One region of the Methylophaga nitratireducenticrescens genome, then DNA from elsewhere that is predicted to be linked to it. Evidence: predicted binding sites of a transcription regulator. Region 1 holds the regulator's gene; the other holds the start of a gene.
What was found. The regulator PhoB, encoded in region 1, activates phosphate uptake and scavenging genes when phosphate is short. The targets are predictions, from matches to a motif close to GNNTGTCATAAAACTGTCANAT.

Region 1 (6,127 bases):
GGTGTAATTATTGTCAGCGTCACGTACTGGAAACCACTGGTCAATCTGGCCGTCACTGCGTCCTATTAATATTGAAATACCGCCAGTCAGAAATTCTGCTGCCGTAATTTCAACATCCTCAGGTACTGCGCTGATCCGCTGCAGCATTCTGACATCGTCTATGTTTTGTACGTCGTAATAGGCAATATCACCATCATTGTGAATGACATATAACTCGCGCTGATCGATATCTAACCGAATCTTTGACACCGGTGCATTACTATCCAATGGGATTTCGCGGTTTTCGTTGTCCAGTGTAAAGTCGGTTTCATCAAGAAAGTTCACATCCTTGGTAATACGCGACATAACCAGTCGATTATCAGCAGTGAGCGCCACTAAGGTGGTGAGGTCGTCATAACTTTGAACCGTCAGCATCTGCAACGGCTGTCCCTGTGGATCGATTTCGACCAGTTCTTCACCAATGGGATACTGGATTTCTGGCGTAATCAGTCGTTGTGTTCCCTGCGGATAACTGATTTTGTAGTTTTCCTGGAAGACTATCGCCTGACCATTGTCCAGACCATAAGCAAACACACCGGTTGAGGCACTACCTGCTGAGAAACTGCTGACAGAACTTTCGGCTGGGATGGGTAGATCAACAGCGGATATTTCATTGCCATTATGTGCATTAAAAAAACGTAAATTCGCCTTTTCATCCAGCGATAATGCCACTTCATTATATTCATCCAGGGTCAGATGAACATTATTGGTTGGCACTTGTTCGAATTGTTGTTCAGTACGCAGGTCAGCACTATTGAACAGTGGAATTACCACATATAGCAGATAAAAGAAGATCAGCACGATGGCGACAATCACCATGATGCCACCACCAGTTACAACAACCCGGGCTAATTTATCTTTAAACTCGCGCCAATTTCGCCGACGACGGGCCGTTTTTGAATTAGCAGCAGCTATAACGCTATTTTCAATAGTTTGCTCAGCCATAATCTGATTTGGTTTCCGTTTAAGAAATACGCACGCAATAGGGTGATTGCTTAATTTTAATACTGCTAATCAATCTGCAGGCAAATTGATTAACGCTATTAGATAAAAAAACCCCGCACATCTTGCAATGTGCGGGGTGATTTTAATTCGCAATATTACTTCAGCATTTCCATATATTTTGCTGCAGTTTTAGCTGGCAGTGGTACATAACCATCTTTAACAACAACTTCCTGACCCACTTTAGACAGAATCATTTTCATGAATTCACGGTCAATTGGAGACATTGGTTTATTAGGTGCTTTGTTCACATAAACCCACAAAAAGCGTGACATTGGATATGAACCATCAGCAGCATTTTCACCATTGGCTTCAATAAATGGTTGACCGGCTTCTTTCGCTAAAGGAACCAGTTTAACGCCAGATGTTTTGTAACCGATACCAGAATAACCCAGACCGTTGGTTGATTTAGTCACACCCTGAACAACTGAAGCTGAACCTGGTTGCTCATTTACACTGTTTTTATAGTCACCTTTACACAAAGCATTATCTTTAAAGTAACCATAAGTACCCGATACTGAGTTACGACCGTATAACTGGATTGACCCCAGACCTTCAACACCTAATTGTGACCAGTCAGTGATATCTTCTGAATAGCCACACTTACGAGTTGCAGAGAAAGCAGCATCTACTTGAGGAATGGTCATACCTTTGATTGGGTTATCTTTGTGGACATAAACCGCCAGAGCATCAATTGCAACTGGAATAGCGGTTGGTTTGTAACCGTATTTGTTTTCAAATTCTTTGATTTCGCTGTCTTTCATTTCACGGCTCATCGGACCAACATTCGATGTACCTTCAGTTAATGCAGGCGGCGCAGTTGAAGAACCCGCTGCTTGAATCTGGATGCTGACATTAGGATATTCGCGTTTGAACTCTTCAGCCCACAAGGTCATCAAGTTCGCCAGAGTGTCTGAACCGACGCTAGATAAGCTGCCTGATACACCGCTGGTTTTTTCATAAACTGACAGGTTTGGATCAACGTCTGCAAACGTGGCAGAGGAAAAGGTCATTGCCAAAGCGGCACCATATATAGCAAAATTTTTCTTGAACATGAGTCATTAACTCCTTGGGTTAAAAATAAGTTCCAACGCTTACCGCGTTGAGCACCCGAGCAGTATCGCGATTAACTGTGACAAGGATATGAAAGTAATATGACAATACTGTGACATGGCCGCAAACCGTATTCAGCAAGGCTAAATGTCGATTTTATCCATCACGCTTTTGACGGGAAAACAGCATTTAAAACTTGATCCTTCACCGATAGCACTTTGAATCACCAATTCTGCTTTGTGTCGTTGCAACACATGCTTGACAATAGCCAGCCCCAGTCCTGTTCCACCGGTTTCCCTGGCACGACCACTATCAACACGATAAAAACGTTCTGTCAGGCGATCCAGATGATGTTGGGCGATACCTTCACCGGTATCTTTCACCTCAATGACGGCAAAAATGCCCTCAATATGCCATCTGACATCGATCAAGGTTTCTGCCGGAGTATATTTGACGGCATTAAAGACCAGGTTGGAGATTGCACTGCGTAGTTCATCAGCATCTGCCATCAGCCATTTTTCGCTCAGGCAGTGCAGGCTGATCTGATGTTGATGAAAATGTTCCAGTCGTTTGGCATCTTCCACCACACTATGCAGCAATTTACAGATATCCGTTGGACGGTGTTGCAACGGCTTTTCACCGGTTTCAAGTTGGGATAATGCCAGCAGATCCTTGATCATCAGATGCATTCGCTGGCTTTGTTGCTGCATGATCGGTAAAGCCTGTTGCCAGAGTTCCTGATCACTTTCCGTGGTCAAGGTTTCCAGATACCCCCGCAAAACCGTCAACGGTGTACGCAATTCATGCGACACATTGGCTACGAAATCCCGCCGCATACGCTGCAACTTCTGGGTCTGGGTAATATCTCTGGCGATCAATAACCGATCTTTACTGGCGTACCGCACCACTTTGAATTCAAGCTGGATACGATCATTCATCGGTGAAGCGGCGATGATGACATCCTCGGCATTATTCTCCAGCTCAAGAAGTTTCTGGAATGCCGGGTCACGAACCAGATTGTTGACCCTGACGCCGTTGTCATGAGGCCAATTGATTCCTAACAAGGTCATAGCTGAGGTATTGGCCCAGCTGACCTGCCCAAATTCGCCCATGACGACCACCGCATCGGGCAAAGCAGCCGTTGCCGATTGGAAACGTTTTAAATAACCGGTGAGCTTTTTTTTACGGCTGCTGTTTTGTGCGCGCATCTGTTCGATCTGCCGGCACACATCATCAATAACCCCCTCGGCTTGCGGAGAGCTATTTTTCTTCGGCTTATCCAGCCAGGCTTGCAACTGGTTCCATTTGCTCTGCATCCAAAAAATGTAAATAAGCGCAGCGACAAACAGGAAAGCCATCATATGGCCGACAACCAATCCAACAAAACCGGCCAGACTGAGTACCGTCAGTAAACGCCAATAATCCCATTGCATCAGAAAATCCTGCTATTCAGCAGAAAAGCGGTAGCCGACACCGCGAACGGTTTGTACCAGGTTGTCATGACCGCTGTGTTCCAGCGCCTTACGCAGACGACGAATATGCACATCCACTGTGCGCTCCTCTATATAGACAGTGTCACCCCAGACAAAATCCAGCAGCTGGGAACGGTTATAGGCACGTTCGGGGTTTTTCATAAAGAAGTGTAGTAAGCGGAATTCGGTCGGTCCCAATTCAATGCGTTCACCATTCACCGAGACCCGGTGGCTTTTGGTGTCCATGACCAATTCACCCATCTGCAGTTTCTGGGCATCATCATCTTCCATCGGACGACAACGACGTAAAACCGCTTTAATTCGCGCTATTAATTCAGGTGGGGAAAACGGTTTATTAATATAGTCATCAGCGCCGACACTCAGCCCTTTAACCATATCTTCACTTTCGCCTTTGGCGGTGAGCATGATTACGGGAATGGAGGCTAAAAACTCATTGGCACGCAGACGGCGGATAAACTCGATGCCATCAATTCCGGGTAACATCCAGTCCAGCAAAATCATGTCTGGTTGTTGATTTTTCAACCAATCCAGACCGGTTTCGCCATCCTTGACCGCTTCGCAGGTAAATCCTGCCTGACGCAGACTGAAATTAATCATGTCACGAATGGCGGCGTCATCTTCAACCAGTAATACCGATATGCTCATATCCGATTTTTTCCTGAACTATTTTACTAAGAGTAAAGCTTAACGGCTAAATATGACAATTTGATAACAACGCTGAAAGCTTTATACAGTCTGGGCTTTACGCGGTAACATTTTTGAAATAAAACTGGCGACCAGAATCATTAAGGCAGAAATGACCAGACAAGCTGCTAACCCGGCAACCTGATAAACCCAGCCAGATAATAATGTACCAAACAATCTTCCAGCGGCATTGGCCATGTAATAAAAACCGACATCCAATGACACCCCGGCCGCATCAGCATATGACACGATCAGATAGGAATGAATGGCAGAATTGATCGCAAAGATAGCACCATAAATTAACAAGCCGACGGTTAAAGCAGGTATGACAGCCCATTCAAAATACACCGCGGCGGCAATCAATAACGGCAACACAAAGAGGGGGAAGGACCATAGCCAGACATGATAGCCATCAGGGGCGTTTTGTCTGGAAAAGCCAGTCAGTTTAGGGGCAAGCGCCTGCACAATACCGTAAGCAATTACCCAAGCCGCCAGTAGGCCACCGACATAAATGGGTGGCCACTGTAACTGAGCATGCAAAAACACCGGTAAGGCCACCACAAACCAGATATCTCGTGAACCAAACAGAAAGAAACGTGCCAGCGATAAATGATTTACCGGCGCACTTTTTGACCAGATATCACTGAATTTTGGTTTATTTTTGGCTTTGCCCAGATCGCGTTGCAACATGATGATGCTGAAAATCAACACCAGCAGAAGTACAACCGCCATCGCCAGTATGGCGCCACGAAAACCGATCCAGGAAAGCAGGGCCGCACCGACAAAAAAACCAACCCCTTTCAGGGCGTTTTTGGAGCCGGTAAGGATGGATATCCATTTAAATAAGGTAGATTGCGCGTTATCCGCCACCAGCATTTTGATGCTGGATTTGGCACTCATTTTATTCAGATCTTTGGCAATACCGGAGAGCGCCTGCGCCACCATGACATAAGCCACGGTGAGCCATTGCGGATCCACCAGCAGCATAGTCAATGCAATGACCTGTAATAACAAGCCCAGATGCATAGTGACGTTTAACCCTAATCTGGCGGCCAGCCAGCCACCGACCAGGTTTGTCACAATGCCGAAAAATTCATACAGAACAAACAGCATTGCCACTTCAAGCGGGCTGTAGCCCAGTTGATGGAAAAACAATACCACCAACATGCGTAACGCACCGTCGGAAACGGTAAACGCCCAGTAGCTGAAGGTCACCACCAGATATTGCTGAATCGCAATCGGCAATGCTTTAAGTTTATTCAGCATGTTCAAATCGTCCTGACAAATAAGCTGAAAATAATATGTCAGTTTAATGAAGGTTTGATTACAGCATGATGCCTCTAATCATAAAGAAGATGCAGGCTGATAAAGTTGCCGCTGCTGGAACGGTGACCACCCACGCTGTAACAATCTTTTTCACCATATCGCGTTTGACGAACAGGTTTTTCTTTTCTTTTTTGAGAACTTTTTTGGCTTTTTTCAGCGAGGACTCTTCCTCTTCAATCAACCGATAAAGCTCCGTTATACGTTGATATTCATCCACGGTTTTGGAGGGCTTTTTCTCCAGTTTTTTCAGTTCACCGCGCAACGCATTAAGCATCTTTTTATCATCTTTGATTTCGGCTTTTTCGCGATCAATCTGGCGTTCGATTTTATTGGATTCATCCAGCCATTCACGCAGGAAGCCCACCCCGAATACCCCACCAATGGCAATATGCGTTGTACTGACCGGCAAGCCGAGTTGGCTGGCAATGATGACGGTCAAAGCAGCAGCCATAGCGATTGAATAGGCGCGCATCTGATCCAGCTCGGTAATTTCACCGCCTACGGTACGAATCAGTCTTGGACCATACAGA
Region 2 (6,127 bases), 680 kb from region 1:
AAACCAGGTTAACTCCAAGGCTTTGCATACGATGTTCAACTACTCTGGAAGTACGTCCAGTGATAATAGCAATATTGACACCGGTGTATTGCAGCAGTTTCATGCCATGTCCATCACGAGAGTTGAAGGCTTTATACTCCTCACCATCATCACCAATGATGATACTGCCATCAGTCAACACACCATCAACATCAAAAATCACCAGCTTAATTTGTTTGGCACGAGCCGTTATATCTTGCATTGTTTATCCTGAAAATCAGACTACGCCAGCACGCAATAAATCGTGCATATTCAAAGCACCAATTAATTTATGGTTGTTATCGGTAATTAACAAACCATTGATTTTGTATTGTTGCATCATTTGCAATGCTTCTGCGGCCAGCATCTCTGCCTGGCCTGTTTTACAATGTTGAGTCATATGATCTTTAAGAGTGGCTGTCAGAATATTCACTTCCTGTGCCAGGACTCGACGCAAATCACCATCGGTGAAGATCCCCACCAGCTTGTCATCATTATCCACCACGGCTGTCATGCCCAGGCTTTTGTCAGACATTTCAATCAGTGCCTCACGCAGTAATGCCTGTTCATTCACTTTAGGGATCGCTGCGCCGGTATGCATGATGTCGCTAACACGTAATAATAATCGACGACCAAGATTGCCGCCCGGATGAGATAAGGCAAAATCTTCAGCAGTAAAGCCTCGGGTTTCTAATAACGCAATGGCCAGTGCATCACCCATTATCAGTGCGACGGTGGTACTGGATGTCGGGGCTAATCCCAATGGGCAGGCTTCTTTTTTAACACTGACGTTGATAGTCGCGTCAGCGCATAACGAAAGTGTTGAATCCATCCGACCACTCATTGTGATTAATGGCACACCAAGTCGTTTAATCAATGGCAATATGGTCAGAATCTCCGCAGTTTCACCCGAGTTGGATAAAGCCAGAACAACATCTTTGTCGGTGATCATGCCCAAATCACCATGACTGGCTTCACCGGGATGAACAAAAAATGCCGGGCTGCCGGTGCTGGCCAGCGTCGCCGCGATTTTACTGCCGATATGACCGGATTTTCCCATGCCAATCACCACAATACGACCCTGACACTGCAGCAGATAATCACAGGCACGAACAAAATCATCATCAACTCTATCGCGAAGCAAAGTCACAGACTCCAGCTCGGTATCGATGACTGCCAGAGCAAGCTTTTTTAATTTATCCGAATCTATTTTCATATACCGTTATGCACACCTTGATAGGCCAGCAAACTTATATAGCCGGCATAAATCAGCAGTAATAATAAACCAACCGGACGTCCCAAACGGCCTTTTAAACAAAACCGTGCAAACAGATAAAGCACGATTGTCAGACCTATCATAAAGCTAAAATCACGGGTTAGCAGTAGTGAATCCACTTTTGATGGGTAAATCAGACCCGGCATGGCAAGAACCGCAAGCAAATTAAAGATATTTGAACCGAGAATATTGCCAACCGCAATATCATGTTCATTTTTCAAAGCAGAAGAAATACAGGCAGCTAACTCCGGCAAGCTGGTGCCAATAGCAACGACGGTTAAACCAATCACCAAATCACTAATGCCCAACAATTGTGCGACACCGGTTGCCCCCCAGATTAAGAGTTTGGCTCCCCCCAGTAAGGCAATTAATCCAGTCAAAAAAAGGATGATGGATTTTTTCAGTGAGCGTTTTGGCTGCTGATATTCCTGGGTAAATTCAATCTTCAGCGGATCGTCCTGAGCACTTTTAACGGCCAGCCAGGCCATACCACCTAGCGTCAATATAAACCCTGTAAACAGAACCAGGCCATCAATCCGATTCAGTTCCATATCCCACAGTAATAACAGCAGGGAGAGAAACATGATGAAGACCAATACCGGAAATTCTCTTCTCAAGGTAATGGAGTGAACCGCTAGGGGAGCGACCAGAATCGTGACGCCCAGAACCAGTCCAACATTGGTGATATTGGATCCAATGGCATTGCCAATACCCAAGGCAGGAGCACCGTCAAATGCGGCGATTGCTGAAACTATCATTTCTGGGGCAGAGGTACCAAAACCGACAATAGTCAACCCCACAATCAAGGGAGCAACGCCCAGATTCGATGCAATGCCTGCCGCACCATCAATAAATTTATCCGCTCCCCAGATCAATAGGGTAAACCCACTGATAATGGCGCTTATAAATAGAAAAGAAGTCATTTAATAACCGATGATGGAACCTTAAAAATAAAAAGAGCCGGACTAAATCCGGCTCTTTTTATTATAACGGTGGAGATATGTTATGTCGCGATGTATTACTGGTCATCGAACAAATCAAAATCATCATTATCAGGTGGATTACCATCATAAACCAGATATTGACGACGTTGCAGATAGGCATTTCTTACGTATGCATATTCGTCATCGGTGGCTTCATCCAGAACCCGTTCTGACTTGAGCAGGTTGGCACGGGTATCCACCAAACGTGTTCCTGCAAAGGCATTACGTGCACCCGGACCTTCAACATACATCACCGGGTCAGTAAACATATCGCCAACTAAACCAAATGAGTCACGCACAGTGCGGGGACCAAAAAACGGTAATACGATGTAAGCGCCGGGTTCAGCACCCCAGGTTCCCAGTGTCTGACCGAAATCTTCGTTACGTTTCTTATTGCCAGCATGACCGGCAACATCAAAGATACCTGCCACCCCGACGGTGCTATTTAACAGAAAACGACCAGTATCATCGGCTGCCTGACTGAATTTACCTTGCAACAGGCTGTTAATAGCGACCGTAATGTCATTCAGGTTACTGAAGAAATTGCTGACGCCCCAGCTAATCGCATCAGGAACTACTGCATCGTAACCCTTGGCAACAGGCTTTAACACTGCGCGATCAACGGTATCGTTAAATTGATACATTGCACGGTTATAGCTTTCATATGGATCACGTTCATCAGGCGTTTGCACGGTGGCACAACCTGTGAACAGAACCATTAAACCGAGCAGGCTGAGCCTGGAAAAAACTTTTAGATCGAACATTGCGGCATTCCCTGAAACAAATTTACTGAGAATAATCTCACGGCAGTTCCAGGCTAATCAAGTGATCTGTTGTACTAATACCAAGAAAGTTTGATGGTGTTGTCACTTTGCAACATGAAAAAGATCGTTCATCCGCTTTTCTGGCCGAGCATTTGCGCAGTTTTAACCTGAGTTTCTGGATAGTTGTTATACATATAACCGGAAAATACTTCGCTACATTTGTGCCAGCTATTTTCGTGTGCATAAGCAATACAATCGGTTTTTTGCAGATTCAGCGCATTTAACGCTGCTTTTTGTAGATCCCAATCAAGCTCGCCGGTTTCACCTTTAATAATAATATCCTTCGGACCGGTCACAGGATAAGCGGCAACTGGCAATCCGCACGCCATCGCTTCAAGAATCACCAAGCCAAAAGTATCAGTCTTACTTGGAAATACAAAGACATCACCGCCAGCCAGATAGGCCGCGAGTTCTTCAGCAAATTTAGCACCGGTAAACAGCACATCAGAGTAACGTTTTTGCAGCATGTCTAAATCAGGCCCATCGCCAATCACTACTTTACTGCCGGGTAAATCCAAATCCAGAAAGGCTTCAATGTTCTTTTCAACAGCAACCCGGCCCATATTGATAAAAACCGGGCGGGGTAAGTCATAATTTTTGGCATTATTTGTAGTGAATATATCGGTATCGACACCACGTCCCCACACGTACACATCCTGAAAACCATATTGCTGCAAGCGTTGTTGTTGTGAAATGGTGGGCACCAGAGTTCTCACCGCCGGACGATGAAAACGTCGCAGCCAGGCATAGCTCCAACTAAGCGGTACCGGTAAACGCAGACGTAAATATTCGGGAAACTGAGTATGAAATGAAGTCGTAAAGCGAATGTTATTCCGCAGGCACCAACGTCTGGCTGCCATGCCTAAAGGACCTTCAGTAGCAATATGTACGGCGTCTGCTTGCAGATTGTCGAGCATAATTGCCAGTTTTCGATATGGCATCAAGGCCAGCCGAATAGAGGGGTAACTCGGACAGGGAATGGTTTTAAAATCTAGTGGACTGAGCATGATGACTTCATAGCCCATTTCCTGAAGATGCTCGCGGGTTTTCCCCAGAGTTCGCACAACCCCGTTGACCTGAGGCTCCCAGGCATCTGTAACGATAACCAGTTTCATCAAGCGGCTTTGGCAATCAATGTTTGCTGATTAAATACTGCTGCCCATGGAATGATTTCCATCCGGCCATCAGGGTGTTCCACTAAAGCCGTACAACTCTCTACCCAATCGCCGCAATTGTAGTAATCGATGTCTTCAATGCGGGTGATTTCAGCACGGTGAATATGTCCGCAGACAACCCCATCTACCTCTTGTTTAGAGGCCTCATGTGCCACAGCTTCTTCAAAATTACTGATGTACTGCACTGCATTTTTGACTTTATGTTTCAAAAACGCTGCCAGTGACCAGTAAGAGAAGCCCATCTTACGGCGGAAGTAATTCACCCAGCGATTGGCACGCAATAAAAACTCGTAGAGCCGGCTGCCGATTTTGGCCAGCATTGGCGAAATTTTCACTACGCTATCGAATTGATCGCCGTGAATGATTAACAACTTACGTTTATCAGCGGTGGTATGAATGATTTCGTTATGGATCTGCACATTACCGAACACGGCACCATCATAATCACGCAGAATCTCATCATGGTTGCCGGGAACGAAAATGACCTTGGTATTGTGCTTGGCTTTGCCGAGCAGGGTACGGACAACGTTATTGTGTTCCTGAGGCCAGTACATGCGCTTTTTCATTTCCCAGACGTCGATAATATCGCCGACCAGATAAAGATATTCGCATTCCACATTATGTAAAAAGTTAAGGAGGAGCTCGGCACTGCAGCCTCGGAAGCCAAGATGGATATCCGAAATGAACACGGTGCGAACTTTCAGCTTTTGCTTGTGACTTAGTTGTGTTTGCATAAGGCACTCATTCACTTAAAATTCTGAGCAAACCTTATCTATTAGATATTGCAGTGTGATGACTATTTTGTTGCGTTACCATGACAATAACTTCACGCGCTACACTGCGGGCGATACCGAACCTAATCAGGACACTATTATGAGCAATCCATTATTGGAAAACCACCGTCTACCGCCATTTTCCGCAATTAAAGCAAAGCATGTTGAGCCCGCAATTGATCACGCATTAAGCACGGCTCGCAATAAAATTGACACTATTTTGAGCACGCTTTCAGAGCCAACATGGGACACATTGGTACAGCCAATGGAAGATATGGATGCATTGATTGACAGTGTCTGGTCGCCGGTCAGCCATATGAATTCGGTGGTCAACTCAGAAGAGCTGCGTCAGGCCTACAACGCCTGTTTGCCTAAACTCAGCGAGTTTTCGACTGAGTTGGGCCAGAATGAAATGCTGTATCAAGCCTATAAAGCCATTGCTGAAGGCGCTGAATATCAGAAACTGGATACGGCGCAGAAGAAAGTCATTGATAACGCCGTTCGTGATTTTCGTTTGTCAGGTGTTGAGCTGGATCAGCAGCAACGTGATGAATTTAAAAAGCTGTCACAACAAATGACTGAACGCACCGCCAAATTTGAAGAAAATTTACTGGATGCAACTCACGCCTGGCGTAAGTTGATCACAGACGAGTCATTATTATCAGGTTTACCGCCATCCACCATTGAAATGGCTGAGCAAATGGCCAAACGCGAAGGTGAGGAAGGCTGGTTGTTTACCCTTGACTTCCCATCGTATATGCCAGTCATGTCCTACGCCGATAATCGTGAATTGCGAGAGGAAATGTATACCGCGTTTGCCACCAAGGCTTCCGATCAGGGACCGAATGCCGGTAAATGGGATAACACTGAAGTGATGCTGGATATTCTGAACCTGCGTCATCAGTTGGCTAACCTGCTAGGGTTTGCCAATCATGCTGAACGTTCTTTGGCCACCAAAATGGCGCAATCACCGCAACAGGTTCTGGACTTTCTGCAGGATTTAGCCAAGCGCTCCAAACCGATTGCCGAGCAGGAATATGCCGAATTACGCGCCTTTGCCAAATCCACTGCCGATCAG

Region 2: a site for PhoB is predicted at 5,056-5,077, ahead of Q7A_RS03795 (UDP-2,3-diacylglucosamine diphosphatase). Genes of this name have one in related genera too.

Annotation. Positions count from the first base shown of each region.
Region 1 covers NC_017857.3:118,835-124,961, forward strand. The annotation lists gene Q7A_RS00545 (ABC transporter permease subunit) at 1-984, opposite strand, end outside; gene Q7A_RS00550 (PstS family phosphate ABC transporter substrate-binding protein) at 1,140-2,096, opposite strand; gene phoR (phosphate regulon sensor histidine kinase PhoR) at 2,238-3,527, opposite strand; gene phoB (phosphate regulon transcriptional regulator PhoB) at 3,540-4,232, opposite strand; gene arsJ (organoarsenical effux MFS transporter ArsJ) at 4,314-5,537, opposite strand; gene Q7A_RS00570 (inorganic phosphate transporter) at 5,596-6,127, opposite strand, start outside.
Region 2 covers NC_017857.3:798,671-804,797, forward strand. The annotation lists gene kdsC (3-deoxy-manno-octulosonate-8-phosphatase KdsC) at 1-241, opposite strand, end outside; gene Q7A_RS03775 (KpsF/GutQ family sugar-phosphate isomerase) at 257-1,234, opposite strand; gene Q7A_RS03780 (calcium/sodium antiporter) at 1,231-2,217, opposite strand; gene Q7A_RS03785 (MlaA family lipoprotein) at 2,313-3,041, opposite strand; gene Q7A_RS03790 (glycosyltransferase family 4 protein) at 3,170-4,216, opposite strand; gene Q7A_RS03795 (UDP-2,3-diacylglucosamine diphosphatase) at 4,216-5,010, opposite strand; gene prlC (oligopeptidase A) at 5,150-6,127, shown strand, end outside.